DNA from 2 places in the Bifidobacterium sp. W8103 genome. Region 1 is predicted to be linked to the other one. Evidence: riboswitches for the same ligand, from Rfam matches in the RefSeq annotation. Region 1 holds a riboswitch; the other holds the start of a gene.

Region 1 (6,185 bases):
ATTCTTGACTGATAGCCATCTGCGATTGGGAGGTCACATCCAGCTGGAGGGCGATCGCAATGCCAGCCAGACTGCCGATAACACCTCTGAACTGACAATCACCGGCACCGTTCTTGATCCACAGGATCTGGTCAATCCCCAGGGTCGACGGGCAGGAGGGTTCCGCAGGACCGCAACATCCGATTACCGCATCTTCCTGCCCAGCAAAGCACCTGCCGAGTCAGGAAACCAACAGCAGAAGCCAGTCTATGCGGCCATTTCACTACGCATGCAGGGCAGCGAACAGATGGACACCTTCAGCGACGATTACGAAGACGCGGTCAATCGGATGACCGACCAAATAGCGCATAAGGTCCAGCCCTACAGGCAAGAGGCCCGCCACCAAGAGCTGGTCGACAATGTCAAAGAGCAGCTCGAACAAGCAAGGCAGACGGGGCAATTCCTACAGACGGCTGAACCTGTCTCAGGAAATCAGACCATGTCAAAAACAGCAGATGGGGCGACTAAGGATCCTGCCACCTTGGTGCCGCCTGTGCGCTGGTACCTCAACACTCGCGCGACCAGTGGTTCATACTCTGACTTCAAGTCCGACATCGACTCCATCCAATCTCTGGGCCGAGCCTTCCCTGTAATCTTTTTAACGGTTGCCGTGCTCATGAGCCTTACAGCCATGACTCGCATGGTCGAAGAGGACCGCGGACTGATTGGAACCCATCTGGCCTTGGGCTACGGACGTATACCCGTTGCCCTCCGATACCTCTTGTTCGCTCTTCTTGCCTGCCTGATCGGCGGCGGGCTGGGGAATCTGGCAGGTTTCATCGGCATCCCCGCCTTCCTGCTGACGATTCTGCGCGATTTGTATGTCGTGCCCGGCACTCGTTTGGCGTACGACTGGGCTTACGGCTCGTTCGGAGTTGCCCTGTTCGCCGTGGGAGTGCTTCTGGCAACCGCAGTGGCTTGCGCCAACGAAATGAGGCAGACGCCGGCGCAACTGATGCTACCCAAGGCCCCCAAAGCGGGCGCACGCATCTTCCTGGAAAAAATCGGACCCCTCTGGCGGCGCATGTCCTTCCTCAACAAGGTCACGGCCCGCAATCTCTTCCGATTCAAGGGACGGCTAATCATGACCGTTGGCGGGGTGGCCGGCTGCACGGCTCTGATTTTATGCGGATTGGCCATCAGCGACACGGTTGATTCCCTGGGCCCCAGGCAGTTTCATGATGTCTACCACTATGATCTGCTTGCTGTGAGTTCAGAAAACAATCTGACCCCACTGCATCAGCTGCTGCAAAAGGATGGCCGCACGCGCTCGATGATGCCGATTCGGGTAGAGTCCAGTCGGATGACTGCTGAACTGCATCACTCTCATCAGCAGAAGTCCGAGGCGATTCAACTGATAGTGGTTCCGAAAGACAAAGAGACGGCTTTCTCCAAGATGGTCAATCTGCGTTCGACGGATCGGCGTGCTCAAACCCTCCATCTGGGCGATACGGGTCCTATTGTGTCCCAATCGGCTGCTCATTCCCTAGGCTTGTCCGCCGGATCGACCATCCGCTTGCTCGACAAGGATATGAACACGGTGGAAACGCGGGTTGCCGCTGTCTCCCGCAGTCTGATCGGTTCGGACATCTATCTGACAGCGGAGTGTTATCAGCGTCTGTTCGATAAAACCAGCCAGAGCAGTAGCACAGTTGCCATGAATGCAGTCTATGCCCTATTGACCGGCTCTCCCGACCAACAGGTTTCTTACGCCAACCGTCTGAGCCGAAACCAGGAGGTCGCCTCGGCCGTCAGCACCGTCGACATGGAGCGATCTATGAACTTTGATCTGATGTACGCGGTGGTCATGCTAATCGTAGCGTTGGCTGGGGGTCTGGCTCTGGCTGTCCTATTCACCCTGGCCTCGACCAACGTATCCGAACGCACCAGGGAGATAGCCACTCTCAAAGTCCTAGGTTTCCATGACCGAGAGGTCCACACCTATATCAATAAGGAGATGCTGATTCTGACACTGATGGGCATTGTTCTGGGCCTACCATTGGGTCGGTATGTCGCCGGACTGCTGACTTCAGCCCTGAATATGCCTTCCCTCTATTTCGCTGTTCAGATCAAGCCGGTTTCCTACCTGATCGCAGCTGGTGCCACAATGGCATTCACCTTTGTGGTTCAGTGCTTTACCAACCCTACCTTGGACCGCATCGACCCTGTCTCAGCGCTGAAAAGCGTGGAATGAGCCTGCGCTATGGCTAGCCCTATTCGCCTATGGCGCCTTGCAGGATTGCTATGGGGGAGCGCCTCAAAGCGGGCCGCGCCGTCAGCATGGTCGCCAGCGAGCCGACGACGATAATCGGCAACCCACATATAAGGAAGAACTGCCAAGGAAAAACTACGGACAGACTGTGTATAAGGGGCCAATAGACCATGGCTGTGCTCAGTCCGACCAGTTTGGTGCCGCCTGCTGCGATGATAATGCCTGTAGTCATCACGATGGTGCCGTCCAATGTGGATATAGCAGTAAGCTGCTGCGGGTTTGCCCCAGCGATTGACAGGAGCGCCAAATCAAGGTCACGATCCCGAGCGGCGATGGCGAACCCCGCGATCACGCCGACCAGGGCGACCAGCAGCGCTGCCCAGAAACCATAGAGCAACTCCAAAGTCCCGCCCGCTGTGGCACTCGGTATTCCCGGCACCTTGTTTATGGCGACGGTACTGGTGCCTCCGGCAGTCAGCAGACCGCCGACCAAAAACATGCAGGCGGTCAACGCTATGACCGTTGAGCCGAATGTCGTGTCTTTGCTTCTGACCACAGCCTGTGAACGCGCTACCCGCCAGACGGCAGACGATGACGGCACCAGAGCAGTCCAGAGTTGAGTGACCCTGCCTATAGCCGGCCCACCAGCGCGAGCCAAGGCTATCAGCAGCAAGAGAATGGCGAAAAGCGGTCCACTTCCAACGGCACTTATGACCGCCCGGACTTGCTTAGGATCCAAGGATACAGAGCCGCTGTGCGAAAGATAGGCAAAGACAGGCAACGGCAATAGCAGCAAGGCCAGCCCAAGGAAAAGGGCCACAAGACCACCTCCATGTCTCGGCCGTTCAACCGATTCGCTCTCCTCAGCACGGTGCACCATCCGGACTGGTGTCATCTTTCCCAAATCCCGCAATGTCCGGCTGGTCGCCAAGACGGCCGTGGCCAATCCCACTGCAAGACCAGTCAGGGCAGACCTGGGAAATCTGTGCCAGGTAAAAGCGAAATGTACCGACATTCGCATCCCGGTGGAATACCAATCGAGGATCCTTCCAGCCAGCGCAGGTGAAAGAGCCACGGCAATAAGGGAGGCCGGCAGAAGCAAAATCATCACCTGCAAAAGCGTAAGCACCAGGACCTTCTTAGGCGTAGCTCCCAGCAGCGAGAGAAGGGCCAGCCCTTGCCGACGTTGGCGAATTGATGCCTGCAGGGTTTGCTTGATCACCAGACAGCCGAGCACAATGACCGTGAGGAAGACCAGACTCAGGGCCGAAGCCAGACTCTTAGCAGGATCCCTGGTCTTGACCGACAGACCTTGGTAATAGCTGTTGACTCCCATGCTCACACTCATGGCACAGAGCAGAGTTTGCGTGACCACAAGAACGATAAAGACGCCAGCCCAAATGCCGCTATTGGCTTTCAGATCACGTAAGGCCCAAGTCATGATTCATTCACCTGCCACATCCTCGTGCGTACACCCTGCTAGATCCCTCTATTTATATGAATAGCCGATCGGCGCGGGAGACAACATCCGGCAAACCCCTGAAACGACCCTGAATTAACCCTGATTCCTTCTTACAATGAACCCTCGGCCGCTCCCTTGCTATTCAACTATCAGGGTGTTGCCCCGTGCTATTCTGATGGCCAGAATCTGATTCAGGTTCCCGGACGATGGTCAAGTACCCGGACAGCGACAAGACTTGCCGGAAGGGAACCATGTCCTCGTGGATCATACTTATACTCGCTGGCATCTGCGAATCGGTCTGGGCCACCGCCCTAGGCAAGTCTCAGGGTTTTACCAAAATCGTCCCTGACATCGTATTTATCGTGGGATTGATTCTGAGCATGGTGGGTCTGGCCTTTGCCATGCGCAGCATCCCTACCAGCACGGCCTATGCGATCTGGGTCGGCATAGGAGCTGCCCTGACCGTTCTATACGCCATGGCTACTGGATCGGAGCCTGTTTCACTCGCCCGCATTCTGCTCATCATCGGTCTGGTCGCCTGCGTGGTCGGACTCAAGATCGTCAACTGAGAACAGCCTATCAAAGCAGAAATATCCAGCAGCAGAATCAATGAAGAAAGGAATCGCCATCATGACCGCAACAATACGGCAATGCACCTCGGATGTTGCCGGGCTGATATGTTCCTTGGGCATGACCACCTTCCGTGACACCTTCGCCGCCGACAACAGCCAAGAGAACATGGAAGACTACCTCCTGCATTCCTTCTCCTCCGAACTGATCAAGTCGCAATTGTCTGAATCTGAATCCGTCTTTCTCCTGGCCAGCGTGGATTGCACGCCCGCAGCTTACATGCAGCTCAGCACAGGGAAAGCCCAGACCGAGCAGTTCGGTGACACTTCAATAGAAATCGAGCGGCTCTACGTCCTATCGGACTTCAAACGCCACGGACTGGGCACACTGCTGGTCAATCAGGCCTTCGAACGAGCCAGGAACCAGAGACTGAGCAAAATTTGGCTGGGTGTATGGGAGCACAATGAACCCGCTCAACGTTTCTACCAAGCCATGGGCTTCAAACGGACCGGCGAGCACACTTTCACCTTGGGCGCTGACATTCAGACCGACTGGATCATGACCGCAGCAATCAATTAATAGCTACCTCTGTGCAAACACGAGGCACCGAAAGCCACAAAATTGCGGATGGCCTCCGGTGCCGCTATTGACAACAACAAAGGGCTATTGCGAAACTGCTTACCTCTTCACTATCACCCGGTCTTTGTAGAGATCTTCGCTCGACAAAGACCGATCCATTCACTAATCATCGAGAATCATGGATTCGAAACGCTTGCTGAACATCATTACCGCAACCGCAACAACAATTTCCAAAGTGCCAATGATCAGGAATAGAGGAAGTTGCTGATCCAGCGACTTCAACCTTCCATAGACGACCAGCATGATGGCGGTACCGATGGCTGCAGACAATGTTAGTGAGGTCTGCATCTGCGTCTCGTAAGACTTCGGAGCAATTGCAGCAACAGTTGAGTTAGCTGCAACACCGTAGGGGAATCCACCGAAATTGCTGACCAAGTAATAAACCAGCAGCCATACCACCGAGTATTTTCCGGCGTGAGGATTGAGCACGACAGTCGGCACAATCAGGAGGAAATTGGCGATGCCGGTGAAGAAGAAACCAAAGCAGAGACGACTGCTCGACTTCCAACGCTTGCCCAGGTCGGTGACCCAGAACCAGCTGAAGAAGAGTCCTGAAAGCAGAGAAATAATACCCACAATGGTCGTGAAGGATCCTGGTGCGATTTCGATACCGCCAAACTTACGGTTGATACGCTGATCCAGGAACATTAGCAGGGTGGTGCCTTGGATGGCGTAGTCCACACCAATTACAATTTGCATGATCAACAGTGGAGTAACTGCGCGCAACCTATGCCGTTCGGTACTGCTGATGCGCTTGGAACGCCAGATAATGGCAAAGAAGAGAATCGCCACCACAAATGTGCACGAACTGACAGTATTGGCCAGGCTGTTCACACTGACCTTCTTGGACAAGAGCAGCACGGCTATGAAAGCAGCAATGACAACCAGGGCCACCAGTGCGATTAGACTGTAGCGCTTCTTTTCTTGGGCGCTCAAGGGCCTGGACGGCTTTGAACCCAAGGATCCGAAGAAACGATTACCAGGCAAGCCGATAATAGCGGCATAGAGTAGGGCCGCGACCGCCCCGATAGCAAAGCCGTAATGATAGTTGACCAGCCCCAGTTGAGCAGAAATCACAGGAGTGATAAAGCCAGCTATGTTGTTGGCGATGGCGTGAATAGCGAAGGCCCCGTCACGACGACTGTCATCGCGGTGGAAGAGCATACCGGTCAACGAGGCGTTGGAGGCACCGACGATAGGAATGTTCATGAGAACCATGCCCACTATGGCAAAAGCGCGACCCTGACCGATTGAGAATGCAGG
Region 2 (6,185 bases), 1.4 Mb from region 1:
ATAAATTGAAGATACAACCTTGGATAATGTAGCAATAGATCTCAAAACTCTCAACATTGCTATAAGCATGGGGCTCACCCCTTGCTTTATCGCTGGTTCTTATTGCTGTTTATTTATACCTATATCAAATAAATTATGATCTCATCGTTCTAACAAAGAAGTGTTTTTCTGAAATCCGATGTATTTACCACGCTGTATCAGTTCTTGAAGTAAGTGCAAATTTTGCTAACTTGACACAACTCACACAGGTCAGTGAAGTTCATATTGAAGTGAGGTACTTTCTGGGGGAGAGGGCAATTGAGAGGTTGGGATTGATATCCTCATAAAAACGTTTTATCAACCATCCCGCTTAGAACAAGCATTAGTAAATGGCTGGTATTCCATATCAGTCCTGGTCGTATCTGGAAAGCTCGATCAGGTTCCTATCGGGGTCCCTGACGTACACCGAGGTGATGGCCCCATGCGCACCAGTCTGATTGACCGGACCCAGACAGTTGACATGACGCTCATGACGCGGCAACCACATCATCCAGCGAATCCTCCATAAGCAGACACAAGTCAGCCGAGCCGGGCGTAGGCCTATTCGCCTTGGGATCAATCTCATGGCCAGCACATCACGGTAAAACGCGCAGGTCGCATCGACATCCCGCACCGTGATGACCAGATGGTCCAAACCAGTGATTCTCAAGAGCTCAACTCCTATCGCCTAATAACTCAAAAGACAGCCTAAGCGAGCGCATGCGAAAAAATGCCTTGCGGCCAGCAGAGAAGGCGACCCATAGTCACAACAGACAACACACCTGCCAGAGCCAAGAAGAAACCAATCGGATGAAAGCTCGGCAATGGACCCATGCAAAAACCGAATACCAACATATAAGCAATCGGCATTATACATACCATTTCGAGGGCCATAAACTATTGCCGTTCGCATCCAAGACAGCAGCGAACCTGCGTCTTGGGCGATCATACGGTCAATGAGGAAGGGAACATCATGGCCACAAAGCAAACAGCAAGAAGAGAGCAATTGGGCGAATTCGCGCCTCAGTTCGCAACTCTGAATGACGATGTTCTATCGGCGAAGTCTGGGCTGATGAACAAGCACTGTCCGCGCACGACAGAAGCATGATCACCATAGCCGCATTAATTGCCATGGGTAGCACAGAACAGCTCGACGTTCACCTGAACATCGAGAAAAAGAACGGCATCACCAAGGACGAAATAGCAGCCGAAATTACCCATCTGGCCTTCTACGCAGGCTGGCCGAAGGCCTGGTCGGCTTTCAACCGCGCCAAGCAAATCTGGCAAAATGATGACTGAAGGAGAATAAGGCATGAAGCAAAACGCCAAGACGGCAGTCCTGGTCTTCCACTCCCATATGGAAGCCTCACGGATCAATGCCCGCCTGATGCGGGAAGCCAAGGGACATGAGGATAAGGGTATCCTGGTCCGGGACGAATATGCTGCCTTGCGCTCAAATCAGATCGACATCCCTAGTGAGCAAGCATTCGTCAAAGGCTGTGACCGTCTGGTATGGCAGTTTCCCATGTATTGGTACAGCTTGTCCTCCGCTGCTCAAGGAGTGGGAAGACCTGGTACTTACCTACGGATGGGCCTACGGTACCCACGGCAATGCCCTGAAAGGCAAGGAACTCATGCTCGCCGTCTCGGTCGGCTCTGCCGGAGAGAACTATCACCATGAGGGCGAATTCGGCTATACGGTGGACGAGCTCCTGGCTCCGTTCAAAGCTACCAGCAATCTCATTGGAACCGTCTATCGGAAGCCCTTTATTCTGACCGGCGTTAGCTCAGGTATGAGCGATCAGAGCCTGGAAAAGGCAGCCAAAGATTACTTGAGCTGTCTGCAAGGCGACTGGCCGGCACAATAGGCGCATGCGCATGAAGAGCCTCAGCAAGAATCCCTAATATTAAGACGAGGGCATCCACACAGGAATCTTAAATTGCGGGCGCCCTCGTCTTATCAGCTCAGCGGACCTCAGTCACTGTGTATAAGATAACCCATGCAGACGTGTGGTCTCCTCAGGCGTATCCACATTAAGAAATAGGCGACCTCCTGTATCCATGGCTCTGATGTCATGCATATCGTCATCATCAAGACTGAAATCTGCAATATTGTGGTTCTCGCGAATCCGTTCCTCATGCGCGGATTTCGGGATGGAGCATATCCCCTGCTGGGTCAGCCAGCGCAATACTATCTGGGCCGGTGTCTTGCCGTAGCGCTGGCCGATACGCATGAGGACAGGATTGTCGAAAATTCCCCGACGACCTTTAGCCAGAGGCGCCCAGGCCATGGGTGCAACCCCCTGCTCGTCCATGACCTTTCGAAGTGCGATCTGCTGAGTGAAGGGATGCAGCTCAATCTGATTGACCATAGGCGCGATTCTGCTGGAAAGGATCAAATCAATTAGCCGGTCAGGCAGGAAATTGCAGACTCCGATGGCACAAACGCGGCCTTGGTCATACAGGTCTTCCATAGCTCTCCACGACCCCTGATAATCGCCATAAGGCATATGGATAAGGTACAGATCCAGGTAGTCCGTCTGCAGGTTGATCAGGGTCTTTTCAAAGGACTGCATCGTCCCCTCGTAACCATTTTGCTGAATCCAGACCTTTGAGGAAAGGCTCACTTCCTCTCGAGGAATAGCAGATTCCCTCAGCGCATCCCCCACTGCTCTCTCGTTGCCATAGAAGGCAGCTGTATCGATAAGGCGGTAGTCCCAATCGAGAGCCGATGCCACACCACGTCTGCATTCATCCAGATCACCTATCTGGTAGACTCCGAATCCCAATATGGGAAGCTCGAAGCCATTGCTCAGCTGCAGTTTTTCCATGCGCTATCGTCTCCTTGGTGATGCCCTCCTGCAATCTAACAAAGCATAGGAAGACAGTATTGCCTACCACTTTTGGCTATATATCCATCCTCTGCTTATGGGGATGCACACCGGACCTTCGACCCCTGCCAGTAATGCTACAGTATCTTTCGGAAGCATTCCTTCCCCGGACGAGACGCGCCGTACCCGGATCGACGACGACGCTCAACAGGTCACTCGTGGAAGGATGTGGTTGGTTTGTTCCTAATGACTCAGCTTATTGGATTTCTGCTGCTCCTCATGGCCTTTGCTTCGATGATGCTGCTAGGCCTGCCCAGCGGCAGCCGGGTCAATCTTGTTTTGAACCTTATCGGCGCATGTTTGCTGGCCGTCGATGCTCTGGCTAACCGGAGGTGGGCCTTTTTTGCCCTTGAATGCGTATGGGCCCTAGTTGCGCTATACGCCATCATCAGATCATATTTAAAAAGCGATTCATTCACGACCAAGAATTGCAGCTCAGCGACAAGGCAAGGGCAGGGTATCTGCATCCAACCCATAGAAGCGGAACTGACTGTCTGCAAAGTTGCTGATTATACAGAGATTGATCTGAACTCACCTTTTGTTTTTACAGGACGAACCGACCAAGAAGCTTCATTAGTCTGTCCAACCGAGATTGTTCCCAGCCGGACCCTGGAACGCAGCGACGGCTGGCGGGCCTTCCGCATCCAAGGCATTCTCGACTTTTCACTCATCGGCATCCTGGCGCCCATCGCCACCATTCTGGCAAACAAGGGCATAGGCATTTTCGCCGTCTCGACCTACAACACGGATTATGTCCTTACCAAGGCCGAGGACTTCCCTGCCGCCCTGGATGCCCTCGACAAGTCAGGATATACAATCATCTGATTGACCCACAACAACATTAATCATGACCGCCGATGCTGCCCATGCATAAACAAACACCCTTCGTCGTTGAATATATTGCAACGACTCCTACGCTTTTGCCGGCCCTGCCTCTCGTCTAACTCTATGTGCTTCACCTGCACTTGGTCAATATCGAAATGATGCCGACCTAGTGCCAGTCAATGCCGCTTTTACGAGAAAATGACACATAAACTGGCCTCAACAGAGGTTGCTTCCTGAAAATAGGCAGGCTGCCAGATGACCTGCCACAAGTGACGGGAAGTACAAGCCTGGAGGATCAGATGAGCAACAATCGAAACGAACGTGCGAATAAGAACCAAGGCAGGCATGAGGGCAACTCCTCGCGGAGTGACGACACACGTGAAGATTCCCAACAAACAACCATGAACGACAAGAACCACATGCCAAAACCAGTGGAAACTGCGAACGCCAGAAAAGAAAATCAAACAGCAAATGCATCCAAGCCGAAGCCCGCACCAGAACAAACAGGCGAGAAGGAAGGCAAGGACTCATCCAGCAAGGACACTGATCATGGCAGACCTGAAGCACGAAATAAACAGGAACAAGCCGGCCACGTAGACAGAGAGCATGATGGCCCCTCTTATGACGACAAGCCGAGTCAACCCAATAAGTCTGCCGCAAAGGATGCGCCTGTACCTGTCGAGAAGCCATCTCAGCCAACTAGGGAAAGTAAACCTGCCAAACCGCCCAAGGCGAAGAACCATGACTCCTTCTATCTAGGCCTGGCCTCAGCAGTCCTAGTCGCAGCTCTGGGCCTCAGCCTGAGCACCATGCCGATCTTCTTCTCCCTGCCTCTTGCCGCAGTCTTGTTTGGAATCGGCATCTGGCTCCTCTCCTATGCCAGCTTCAAGTCTCCCGGCAAGCCGGAGGGAGAGGGAACGGAGACGGACAGGCATACCAGGACCGTGGTTGTGGCGACGGTCCTTCTGGTGCTGCAGACCTTCATCATGGATGTCTTCATCTTCACCCGAATGGGAACAGTCGGCAAACACCAGAACGCCATCGTGATCGCCTGGATCATCGCCAGCATGATCGAGACCCTGGCTGCCTTCGCCCTTATCTACCATCACAATCCCCTGCAGTCCAAGCCCAAGGATTCCGCGGCAAACGATAAGCATGAGGGAAAGGAATAAGGCGCCACAGCGCACATAAATCAGAGACGACACACAAGTCCAGAAAGGCAGACTGACTGTCAATGTGAGACCGTCACAGCAGACGAACAAATCAGCTCGCCAAGTCGTTCTGTCGCCAAGGTCTCGTGCCCACTGAGATTTTGCGTCTCAGGGTGCCACGTATCGTTCTTGAAGACGCGCGGCACCCTTGCATAATCAACCCACATACCGTAGCTGGTCATAGCTGGAAACTGTCGGATGGACAGAGGCTACGATGCCATGTGCTACGCCGACCGGCTCCCAAAAAATTCGGCAACAAAACCGTGAGCCCACTCCTCGGACAATACAACTCTTCAGACATTGCATAGGTTACGCGGGTGCAACTATGCAGGCACAGCTTCATGTCCCTTCTATTTCTCGTCCACATTCGGAAAATACCTTGAGCTCGGTCCCTTCTCGACTGATACTTATAAAGCGCAAGCACATACAGGCTGCAATAACCTCCCAACAGCAACATGCACCGACTAGAATCATTGGTGAAATTGCTGACACACAGTTGTGCTTGAAAAAGGAAAGACATGAGTGGACCAGAACAATCTCCTGTAACCTTCGGGGTCCTCAAAGAAACTGACGATGACGAGTCCCGTGTGGCCCTAACCCCTGACATCGTGACTCGGCTGACCAGGCAAGGCATTGCTTGCCTATTGGAGTCCGGAGCCGGAGCCCGAGCCGGCTTCCGGGATGAGGACTACCAGCAGACGGGAGCCACAGTCACTGACAGGGATAGCATCCTATCCAAGTCACAAGTCCTGGGTTTCGTCAACAGACCGGATAGCTCCTTGCTCAAGCGAATTCCAGCCGGAACATGGATCATCGGCATGCTGGGGTCCTTGAGCGACAAGGACTACATCAAGTCCCTAGAAGCGTCCGGGCTTACCGGAATCGCCATGGAACGACTCCCCCGCCAGCTCAGCTCGGCCCAGTCCATGGATGAGATGACCTCGCAGAACTCGGTCATGGGATACAAGGCAGCACTGGTGGCTGCCGATGCCTATGGATCCTTCTTCCCCATGATGACCACTGCAGCAGGGACCATCCGACCAGCCAAGGTCCTGGTCCTGGGCGCGGGGATCGCAGGTCTGCAGGCCATCGGGACTGCAAAACGTCTGGGAGCCGTGGTCACCGCCTATGATGTCAGACCCGCTTCCAGGCAGGAGGTGGAATCCTTGGGAGCCAAGTTCCTCGACCTGGGATTGGACTTTTCCAAGGGACAGGGCCAGGGCGGCTATGCGCGCCAGCT

The links. A riboswitch is a leader RNA that binds a small molecule or an ion and turns the genes downstream of it on or off. The one in region 1 is predicted to bind guanidine.
Region 2: it holds a riboswitch for guanidine, as region 1 does, so the genes downstream of both, H3U90_RS06275 (ACT domain-containing protein) here and H3U90_RS00930 (DMT family transporter) in region 1, are expected to answer to the same signal.

What each region holds. Positions count from the first base shown of each region.
Region 1 is NZ_JACFRV010000001.1:224,525-230,709, forward strand. It holds gene H3U90_RS00920 (ABC transporter permease) at 1-2,233, shown strand, start outside; gene H3U90_RS00925 (FtsX-like permease family protein) at 2,253-3,692, opposite strand; guanidine-III (ykkC-III) riboswitch at 3,893-3,956, shown strand; gene H3U90_RS00930 (DMT family transporter) at 3,965-4,282, shown strand; gene H3U90_RS00935 (GNAT family N-acetyltransferase) at 4,344-4,862, shown strand; gene H3U90_RS00940 (oligopeptide:H+ symporter) at 5,025-6,185, opposite strand, start outside.
Region 2 is NZ_JACFRV010000001.1:1,607,120-1,613,304, reverse strand. It holds gene H3U90_RS08465 (DUF1643 domain-containing protein) at 1-32, shown strand, start outside; gene H3U90_RS08310 (hypothetical protein) at 386-529, opposite strand; partial or broken gene H3U90_RS08460 (VOC family protein) at 605-673, opposite strand; gene H3U90_RS08305 (carboxymuconolactone decarboxylase family protein) at 1,123-1,317, shown strand; partial or broken gene H3U90_RS08455 (hypothetical protein) at 1,331-1,513, shown strand; gene H3U90_RS06285 (NAD(P)H-dependent oxidoreductase) at 1,425-1,886, shown strand; gene H3U90_RS06280 (aldo/keto reductase) at 1,998-2,849, opposite strand; guanidine-III (ykkC-III) riboswitch at 2,996-3,056, shown strand; gene H3U90_RS06275 (ACT domain-containing protein) at 3,096-3,734, shown strand; gene H3U90_RS06270 (hypothetical protein) at 4,544-4,906, shown strand; gene H3U90_RS06265 (NAD(P) transhydrogenase subunit alpha) at 5,464-6,185, shown strand, end outside.